Regions from separate parts of the Magnetospira thiophila genome, predicted to be linked through region 1. Evidence: riboswitches for the same ligand, from Rfam matches in the RefSeq annotation. Region 1 holds a riboswitch; the other holds the start of a gene.

Region 1 (5,169 bases):
TGATGGCCCCGTCACTGAGAATGGCGATTCCGGCGGAATCGTAGCCCCGATATTCCAGCCGTCGCAAACCTTCAATAAGCAGCGGGGTGACTTCCGCCTTGCCGATAATCCCGATAATACCGCACACGGTTCAGATCTCCTGGGGTTAGGGGGCTTTTTTCTTGCGGGCGGCTTTCTCGGCGGCCTTGCGTTCGCGGAATCGCGGCGCCCAATCCGGCACTTCGCGGTGTTCGGCCCGGGTCACCGCCAGGGCATCCGCCGCCACATCCTTGGCGACCACGCTCCCGGCCCCGATGATGGCCCCGTCGCCGACCGTAACCGGGGCGACCAGCGCGGTATTGGAGCCGATGAAGGCCCCCGCGCCAATATCGGTTTTATGCTTCAGGAAGCCATCATAATTACAGGTGATCGTTCCCGCGCCGATATTGGCCTCACGCCCGATCCGGGCATCGCCGATGTAGCTGAGGTGGCTGACCTTGGCCCCTTGCTCGATTTGGGCATTCTTGATCTCGACGAAATTACCGATCTTGGCCTGGGCCCCGATCTGGGCGCCAGGGCGCAGGCGGGCATAGGGACCGACTTGGGCCTGCGCGCCGACGGTGGTGCCTTCCAGGTGGCTGAAGGCCTTGATGGTCGCGCCTTCTTCGACGGTGACGCCGGGGCCGAAGACCACATGCGGCTGAAGAGTCACATCCTGACCCAGTTGGGTGTCCCAGCATAGCCAGACGCTGTCCGGGTCGATCATGGTCACGCCGTCGGCCATGGCCTCGGCGCGCAGGCGTTTTTGGATCAGGGATTCGGCGAGCGCCAGTTCGGCCCGGGAATTGACTCCCAGCAGCTCGTCCTCGTCGCCCTCGGTGACCACGCTGCCCAGCCCCTCGGCCCGCGCCAGGGCGACGATATCGGTCAGATAGTACTCTCCCTTGGCGTTGTTGGGGGTGATCTTGCTGAGCAGGCGGAACAGATGCTTGCCGGAGACGCACATCAGACCGGAATTGCACAGATTGATATCCAACTGGGCCGGGGAGGCGTCTTTGGCCTCGACAATGGCGTGCAGGTGGCCCTGGGCGTCGGTGAGCAGGCGGCCATAGGCCCCCGGCGTCGGGGTGCGGAAGCCCAGCACGGCGATGGCGGTGTTCGGTTCGGAGCGGCGCGCCGCCAACATGCGGTCCATGGTCTGTGCGGTCAGCAACGGGGAGTCGCCGAACATGATCAGGATGTCGCCGTCGAAATCGCCCAGTTCCGGTTCGGCGGCGCGGACAGCATGGCCGGTGCCCAGGCGTTCGGACTGGATGACGGTGGCGTGGGGGGCGACGGCCTCGGCCGCCTGCGGCATGTCCGGGCCGATGACCACGACCACCTTGTCGGGGGACAGGGACTCGACGGCGGCCAGCAAGTGGCGGACCATAGGGCGACCGGCAATGGGGTGGAGAACCTTTGGAAGTTGCGACTTCATGCGGGTCCCGAGACCTGCAGCAAGTACGATGGCGGCGGTTTTTTCCTTGGTCATCTGAAATCGGTTCATTACATAAGCGTGAGAAAGCGGCAGACTGACACATGCTCGGAGCACCGCCAAGTCACAATTTGACGGAACAGGGGATAGCCCAATGAAGGCCATTATTTTCGATCTCGACGGCACGCTGGTGGATAGCGCACCGGATTTGATGAATGCACTCAATAAATTGCTGGTTCGGGAAGGCCGTTCGGCGCTGCCTATCGAGGCGGTGCGTAGCATGATTGGCGACGGAGTGCCGGTGTTGGTGGAGCGCGGGTTTGCCGCCACCGGCGCGGCGATCACCGGGGACGCCCTGAATCCGCTGGTCGAGGGCTTCATGGGCTTCTACGAGGGCCACAGTACGGACGAGACGGTTCCCTATCCAGGGATCATCAAGGTTCTCGACGACCTCAAGGCGAGCGGCCATTACACCCTCGGAGTCTGCACCAACAAGCCACAGGCCCCGACGGTAGAAATTCTCGCCGAGCTGCATATGGCCCATTATTTTTCCGCCGTTCTGGGCGGCGATGCCTGTGCGGTGAAAAAACCCGATCCGGGTCATATCTTTGCCACTTTGGATGCCTTGGGGGTGGCCCCGGAACATGCCCTGTTGGTCGGTGACAGCCCCAACGACGCCTATGCCGCCCGCGATGCCGGAATTCCGGGGATTTTGGTGTCCTTCGGCTATACCCGCATTCCGGTGCAGGAGTTGCCGTCGGTGGCGGTGATTGATCATTTCGACGAACTGCCGGCGCTGATCGAAAAATTGTTGTAGAAACCGTTGGGGAGCGCCCAGATTGAAATAATGAATCGTGAACTCGTGAGGGTCCGCCTCGAGCGTACCGAGCTTGCCGGTCCTCTCGCTGCACGCGGCGATAGCCCATCGGGAGGCCTGTGCCGACTCGCATTTCGATCCCGAGATCACCGCACAGTCTGACGGATTGCTGCCGCCTCGCCACCTTCAACGCCTGTAACCAGTCAGATGGAAGACGAGATTGCCAATGTCTCATGCCGAAAACCACATGAGAAATTGCCGAATCACAAACCGTCAGACAGCGCTACTGAAAACTCATTCGATTGCCCTGTAAGAATAGACGTGAAACATGCCCTCATTTGCTCTATCGTTTTACCGCTTAGGTTCCGAGTGAGACCAAGTCTCCGGGATCAAAAGGGAACACGGTAGAGACGACCCAATCGGGGCTTGATCCGTGACTGCCCACGCAACTGTGAGCGTGAGCCGCATCCGCGAAGCCACTGGGCGTGAGCCTGGGAAGGCCGATGATCGGCGATGAAGCGCGAGTCAGGAGACCTGCCTGAGCATCGTTCAACCCTTATGATTGCCGCACGATGGGTGCGGTGAAAGGAAATATCATGCATATCGAACCGGGCGTCGTTGACGGCGCTAAAATCACCCTCAGCTATGCCACAGCGGCTGGAGCTTTTGGGCTGGCGGGAAAGCTGGCCTACGACACGATTAAAAACGACGGAGGCATTGTCTCCCTGGCGGCGCGAACGGTTGCCACCACGGCGCTTGTCTTCAGTTTTTTTGAAGTCCTGCCACATCACTCCATTGGCGTGTCCGAAGTTCATTTCATTCTCGGCTCGACCTTGTTCCTGATTTTCGGAGGCGGAGCGGCGGCACTCGGTCTCGCTTTCGGATTGTTGGTGCAAGGGCTTCTGTTCGCACCGGCGGATTTGCCCCAATACGGTATCAACGTCACGACGTTGCTGGTGCCGCTATTTGCCATGAGCCTGCTGGCACGGAAGGTCATTCCGAATGGAACGGCGTACAAGGACGTGACCTATGCACAAGCCTTGGCCCTATCCACCAGTTATCAGGCCGGGATCGTCGCCTGGGTCGCATTCTGGGCATTCTATGGTCAAGGGTTTGGCGCTGAGAATCTGGCCCAGGTGGGCTTGTTTGGCGCGGCCTATATGACGGTTATCCTCGTCGAGCCCGTGCTGGACTTGGCCGTCCTTGCCCTTGCCAAGAACTTCGACAGGTTTAAGTACAGCACACTGTTTCACAACCGTCTGTACACCGCCGCTTCGTCGTAAGGTTTTGAAGGAGGGCGGCTTATTCCGCCCTCCAATCAACCGCTTCAGGCAATAAAGAGCAGGGCTCCAGCGGCCGCGATGCCTCCACCGCCCACCCGAACGGCAATCGGAGCAATCTTTTCCGCCATTTTCTGAACGGCAATGCTCAATCCAATCCCGGCTGCATGCAGGGTCGTCGTGGCGACGGCAAATCCGACGCCGTATTCGAGACCGCTGGCGTTTACCGGCATTTCCGTGCCATGGGCGTGACCGTGGAAAATCGCCATCACCCCGACCAAAGCCATAGCCAGACCCATCGGCATCTGACGTCCGGCGGCGATCACGCCGCCCAACACGATCACGGAGCCGACGATACCAATTTCGACGAACGGCACCGGCACGCCGATCATACCAAACAATCCGCCGACAATCATCATGCCGACAAACGAAGCCGGGACGAACCACATGGATTTGCCGCCCATCTGGGCAGCCAGGATCCCGACCGCGACCATGGCAAGTACATGATCGAGTCCACCGACCGGATGGCCAAAGCCTGCGGAAAAGCCTGAAACAGACCCGGCGCCGGTATGGGCCAGGGCAGGTGTTGCAGCCGCCACCAGAACGGCGGCGGCGAGAAAGAATGATCGTTTCATCGTTCGAATCCCCTGTAAGATGGACAAACCAAGCAAGTGTGATGAAAATAAAAAATATCACACTCGCAAGCCAATGCAACACCGGATGACCGATGATGGAACGTATTACCGTTACGATTGACGATGAACTGCTTGAAAAGTTTGACGAGCTGATGGAGTTGAAGGGATATTCCAACCGCTCGGAAGGCATCCGGGACGCAGTGCGGAAAATGCTCGCGGAACAACGGATCGCGGTAAAAGAGGAAGCAAAATGCGTCGGCTGTGTCGTCTATATGTACAATCACAAGGAACGGACCCTGTCGTCACGGCTCGTTGAGGCCCAGCACCATCACCATGACATTCCCACGGCAACGCTCCACCTTCACGTCGACAAAGAGAACTGCGTCGAAGCCACCGTCTTGAACGGGACCATCGAAGAAGTTCGCAATATGGCGAATCAAATCATCGCTCAGACGGGCGTGAAGCACGGATATTTACATTTGATCCCCCTTGAGGATGAAGAGTAACCGCCGCCTCCAAAATCGTCGCCAACGGCATCATTCCACGCTGCCAATCATGAACGACCATCGCCTCAGGTTCGCGCCACCATGCCGTCGGCCAGAGACTGACGATAAGCCAATGATGCGGGAACAAGTCCAGCCGCCAGTCCAGCCAGCAGGATCAAGCCAAGGAGCCATATGTCCTGCAAGGAAGGGGCCGTCAGAGGCAGGTAAAGTCCGTACTGGGCATCAAGGATAGGGCGAGCGACCCAAAGGGCTCCATAGAGAAAGCCAACCCCAACGGCGATCCCCGTACCCGCCAGCAAGGCTGCTTCGGCCATCAGCATGGCGAAGATGTGGACGGGGCGCGCGCCGACGGACCGGAGGATCGCCATTTCCCGGCGGCGTTCGTTGAGACTGGACAGCAGCATCGTCAACATGCCCAGTAGACCCGACAGAACCACAAAGAGCGAAATGACCGTAAGAGCCGCCTCCGCCGTGCCCA
Region 2 (5,169 bases), 200 kb from region 1:
ATCCCATGTGTCAAGAGGATCAATGCGTACCGGCGGCGGGCTTTTGGCCAGGGCCTGCTCGACCCGGATGGGGCGTGCCTGAGCGATCTCTGTGGTCTGTTGAGCCAGGGTCTGCCGTTGCTGCTGCTGCTTTTGCTCTTCCAGGCGCTGTTTCTGGCGCATCTCTATGCGCTGCCGGGCGGCTTTCTCCTCGGCGGCCTTTTTGTCCTGGTGCATCTTCCAGACCGCCTCCGTGTCGGCCTCGGCCTGCTTGAGAAGGTTTTCCTGTTGCGCCCGGTCGCTCGGGGACTCGTCAAGGAGGGCGTTCGTCCGGCGTGCCGGGGCCTCGAGGACGGGTTCAGAGGCAATGGGATGCAGCGGCTCCGCATCGAAGGCCGTCTTGGACTCGAACAGGGACGGCCCCTCGTCGAACGACGGGGTCGGGCGCGACGGCTTGTCATCGACAACGGACGGAATCGGCGCAGAGGACAGGGAGTCCCCGTCGTTGCCGGGGGTGGTGCTGGATAGGCTTCCCATGACCCCTTGGCCGCCCCTGGCGGTTTCGTGGTGGGTCTTGCTGGAGGATGGCGGCACGGTCCAGCAGGGGGCGCGTTGCGACACATGCTGCGAAAGGCTCGTGCCTCGACAGGCTCAGCATGAGGTAGGGGGGTGAATCTCGGCATGAGGGGGGGCTGTTGCCGTTCACGAGATGCCCATTGCGACTGATGCTTTGTCCCTCGTCAGGCCGACTTATTCCAACACTTCACACCGGCAATCTCACCCGGACCTTCAACCCGCCGCCCGCTCACCATCCCTCCCAGTGCAGCAGTTCCTCCAGCGCCATTCGGTGCCGCCAGCCTTGGCGTTGCAAATCCGGGGTGTCGTGGAACTGTGAGACCGATCCGAGACAAAGATAGGCGATGACGTCCAGTCGTTCGGGGATGCCGAGGGTCTGTTTGAGGGCCTCGGGGTCGAGGATGGAGACCCAGCCCAGGCCGAGGCCTTCGGCGCGGGCGGCGAGCCACAGGTTCTGTACGGCGCAGACGGTGGAGTAGAGGTCCATCTGCGGCTGGTGGGTGCGGCCCAGGACCACCGGTCCTGCGCGGCCACGGTCGCAGGTGATGCACAGATTGACCGGGGCTTCGATGATGCCTTGCAGCTTCAGGGATTGGTATTTCTGGCGCTGCTCGGCCGGAAACATTTGGGCGGCCTCGGCATTGGCCTGGGTGAATAAGTCATGGACTCGCCGTCGAGTGGCGAGGTCACGTACGACAACGAAATCCCAGGGTTGCTGAAAGCCCACCGAGGGGGCGTGGTGGGCGGCGTCGAGCAGGCGCAGCAGCAGATCGTCGGGGAGCGGGTTGGGCAGGAATTCGCTGCGCACGTCGCGGCGTTCATAAATGGCCCGGTAAACGGCGGCTTTGTCGGCGGCGGAGAAGGCATGGTCCATCGGGAGTCCCCTTGCGATGGTGGCGCCCCGGGCCGCTGTCCATGCGGTTTGGGCATCCCTCCCGGCCGGTCTTCTGACTTGGGATCGTCCCCGGATCGCGCCTTCCCGGCGGATGCCAGTGGCCTGTTGCGTCCCGAGTCCCCCCTACAGCGTTGGGCACGTCGCGGAATCTCACCGCGTTCCCGATTCTCCCGCCGAAGCGGGCACCGAAAGGTCGCCGGAAGGTAAATGAAATGACAGTGAAATAATAGTTGAACTTGCGGTTTTCCAGCCATTGGAGTAGGGATCGGTAAGAATTTCCATCCCGATCTTCCTCCTGATGTGATGAGGCGCTCCATGACGGCTATATCAGACATCCATGCCCGCGAAATTCTCGACAGCCGAGGCAATCCGACCGTCGAGGTCGAAGTCATTCTCGAAACCGGCGCTTTCGGTCAGGCGGCGGTACCATCGGGGGCCTCTACCGGCGTTCACGAAGCGGTGGAACTGCGCGACGGCGACAAGAGCCGCTACCTGGGCAAGGGCGTGACCAAGGCGGTGGATGCCGTCAATGGGGAGCTTTATGACGCCCTGGTCGGTCTCGAAGCCGAGGAGCAGGAAGTACTCGATCAGGCGATGATCGACCTGGACGGCACCCCCAACAAGGGGCGTCTCGGGGCCAATGCCATTCTCGGAGTCTCGCTGGCGGTGGCCAAGGCGGCGGCGGACGAGGTGGGGCTGCCCCTGTACCGCTATATCGGCGGCACCCATGCCCGCACCCTGCCGGTGCCGATGATGAACATCGTCAATGGCGGTGCCCATGCGGACAACCCCATCGACATTCAGGAATTCATGATCATGCCGGTGGGCGCGGCGAGCATCGCCGAAGCCGTGCGCATGGGCGCCGAGGTGTTCCATAACCTCAAGAAGGGCCTCAAGGACGCCGGTCACAATACCAACGTCGGCGACGAAGGCGGCTTCGCGCCGGGCCTGGGCAGTGCCGACGAGGCCCTGGGCTTCATCATGAAGGCCATCGAAGGGGCGGGCTACGTGCCGGGGGACGATGTGGTCCTGGCGCTGGATTGTGCCTCCTCGGAGTATTTCAAGAACGGCAAGTACGAACTGGCAGGCGAGGGCAAGAGCCTGGATGCAGCCGGAAACGCCCGCTATTTGGCGGATCTGGCAGCCCGCTTCCCGATTTTCTCCATCGAAGACGGCATGGCCGAAGACGATTGGGACGGCTGGAAAATCCTCACCGACGAACTGGGGGCCAAATGTCAGCTGGTGGGCGACGACCTGTTCGTCACCAACCCGATCCGTCTGGCTGACGGCATCGCCAGGGGCATCGCCAACTCCATGCTGGTCAAGGTCAATCAGATCGGCAGCCTGTCGGAGACCCTGGAAGCGGTGGAAATGGCCCACAAGGCCCATTATACCAACATCATCTCGCACCGTTCCGGTGAGACCGAGGACAGCACCATCGCCGATATCGCGGTGGCCACCAATGCCGGGCAAATCAAGACCGGCTCCCTGTCCCGTTCCGACCGCATTGCCAAATACAATCAGCTCATCCGTATCGAAGAGGAATTGGGCCCGGCGGCGCGGTTTGCCGGACGCTCCATCCTGCGCGGCTAGTCCGAGCCCAGTACCTCAAGGGGCGGCGGTGTCTTTCCGTCGCCCTTTTTGATTCCGTTAACCGCTCGGCAAGACTCATCGTGAGATCTTCAGAGGAGTCTGAGTCTGACTCGATTCGCGAACAGTAAGCACGGCAGGAAGGGGCGACCCATGGCGCTGAGGGAAGACATCCGGTCCGGCTTGCGGCAGGTGGCCGGACCGGTGCTGGGGGCTTGTCTGGTGAGCTATTTCGCCTTCCATGCCTTCAGCGGCGACCGGGGGCTGCGCGCCTGGCTGCATCTGCGTCAGGAAGTGGTGCAGGTCGAGGCCATGGCCCGCGAGGTGGCGCGGGAACGCGACATGTGGGAACACCGAGTACGCCTGCTGCACCCCGAGAGCCTGGACCCGGATTTGCTCGATGAACGGGTGCGCGCCATGCTCAATTATGCCGATCCCGACGAGGTGATCATCCTCGAACAGGAGTGATCATATTTTCCGCAGATCCCGCACCCGGACGGCCTTGCCATCGGAGCGGGGCACCTCTCCCGGGGCCAGCACGACCGCCTTGCAGGTCACGCCGATCATGGTCTTGATGTGATACTGGATGCGCTTGGCGATCTGAGCATAGGCGTCGGCGGCGATCTCCGGGCGGGCCTCGGCCTCGATGGTCAGATTGTCCATGCTGCCGTCGCGGCGCACCACCAACTGATAGTGCGGTGCCAGTTCGGCCATATCCACCAGCAGTGCCTCCACCTGGGTGGGGAACAGATTGACCCCGCGAATGATCAGCATGTCGTCGTTGCGCCCGGTGATGCGGCGGATGCGCACATGGGTCCGTCCGCAGGCGCAGGGTTCGTCGGTCAGGCTGGTGATGTCCCGGGTGCGATAGCGGATCATCGGCAGCGCCTGTTTGGTCAGGGTGGTGATGACCAACTCGCCGCTTTCCCCCATGGGCAGGGGGACCTCGCTTTCCGGGTCGATGATCTCGAACAGGAAAGCGTCTTCCCAGCCGTGCGCTCCGGCGCGGGCGTCGCGGCATTCCATGGCCACGCCGGGGCCGATAATCTCCGATAGGCCGTAGGAGTCGACGCTATTCAGACCGAGCATTTCGTCCAACTGCCGGCGCAGGGAATCGCTCCAGGGTTCGCCGCCCAGCGGGGCCGTGTGCAGGGGGCCGTCGGCCAGCGGCTCGCCCTGGGCGGCGGCGGCCTCGGCCAGATACAGGGCATAGGAGGGGGTGGCGATCAAAACGCTGGCCCCGAAATCGCGCATCAGCTTGATTTGGCGTTGGGTGCCGCCGCCGGAAATGGGGACCACCGTACAGCCCAGACGCTCGGCCCCGCCGTGGAATCCCAAACCGCCGGTGAACAGGCCGTAGCCCAGCGCATTATGCACCACCTCGCCCGGCCGCGCGCCGGCGCAGGCCAGGGAGCGGGCCATCAGGTCGGCCCACATGTCCAGGTCCTCGCGGGTGTAGCCGACCACCGTCGGCGTGCCCGTGGTGCCCGAGGAGGCATGCAGGCGCACGACCTTGTCGCGCGGCACGGCGAACAGGCCGAACGGGTAGTGGCTGCGCAGGTCGTTCTTGACCGTGAAGGGAAGGTGACGCACATCGGCCAGACTCTGGATATGCGCCGGGGTGAGCCCCCGATCCTCCATGTTGCGGCGAAACGGCGCCACATTGTCATAGGCATGACGGACGCTCCAGCGCAGCCGTTCCAATTGCATTTCGGCCAGGGCAGGGCGGCTCAGGGTTTCTATATCCGGCTGATATTTGAGGGTCGTCGTGGGGTGGCGCGGCATCGGCAGGTCCTTGATCGGCGGGAAGAGGGGCGACTCTTGATCCTTGTGAGGTGATTATTTCAGGAGTGTTGCCCGGTTTCCAGTGAGGCCATCACAATAGGTTCCTCCAGACGCGATTTGGTATAAAGTCTTTATGTGACCAACCAGGAAGTCGATTTCGTGAAACAGAATTCAGGACCACTTCTTCGCGGTTCCCGCATGACCGGGTTGCTCGGGGGGGCTTTGACGGTCGGATTCAGCATCCTGGTCTATGCGGAATCCGCTCACCTTCAGGAGTCCTTGGGCGTTTTTGCGGTGGCCGGGCTGTTGACCCTGATGGCGACCCTGTTTCTGCGACATCAGGA

Evidence for each region. Region 1 has a riboswitch for cobalamin ahead of ACYQ1P_RS14875 (energy-coupling factor ABC transporter permease). Riboswitches for the same ligand answer to the same signal wherever they lie in the genome.
Region 2: it holds a riboswitch for cobalamin, as region 1 does, so the genes downstream of both, bluB (5,6-dimethylbenzimidazole synthase) here and ACYQ1P_RS14875 (energy-coupling factor ABC transporter permease) in region 1, are expected to answer to the same signal.

Annotation. Positions count from the first base shown of each region.
Region 1 covers NZ_BAAHXF010000002.1:1,073,877-1,079,045, reverse strand. The annotation lists gene glmS (glutamine--fructose-6-phosphate transaminase (isomerizing)) at 1-127, opposite strand, end outside; gene glmU (bifunctional UDP-N-acetylglucosamine diphosphorylase/glucosamine-1-phosphate N-acetyltransferase GlmU) at 146-1,510, opposite strand; gene gph (phosphoglycolate phosphatase) at 1,608-2,270, shown strand; cobalamin riboswitch at 2,614-2,826, shown strand; gene ACYQ1P_RS14875 (energy-coupling factor ABC transporter permease) at 2,867-3,553, shown strand; gene ACYQ1P_RS14870 (HupE/UreJ family protein) at 3,598-4,185, opposite strand; gene nikR (nickel-responsive transcriptional regulator NikR) at 4,281-4,691, shown strand; gene ACYQ1P_RS14860 (ABC transporter permease) at 4,757-5,169, opposite strand, start outside.
Region 2 covers NZ_BAAHXF010000002.1:876,391-881,559, reverse strand. The annotation lists gene ACYQ1P_RS13915 (hypothetical protein) at 1-516, opposite strand, end outside; gene bluB (5,6-dimethylbenzimidazole synthase) at 785-1,429, opposite strand; cobalamin riboswitch at 1,476-1,655, opposite strand; gene eno (phosphopyruvate hydratase) at 1,766-3,043, shown strand; gene ACYQ1P_RS13900 (FtsB family cell division protein) at 3,194-3,508, shown strand; gene ACYQ1P_RS13895 (phenylacetate--CoA ligase family protein) at 3,509-4,825, opposite strand; gene ACYQ1P_RS13890 (putative bifunctional diguanylate cyclase/phosphodiesterase) at 4,985-5,169, shown strand, end outside.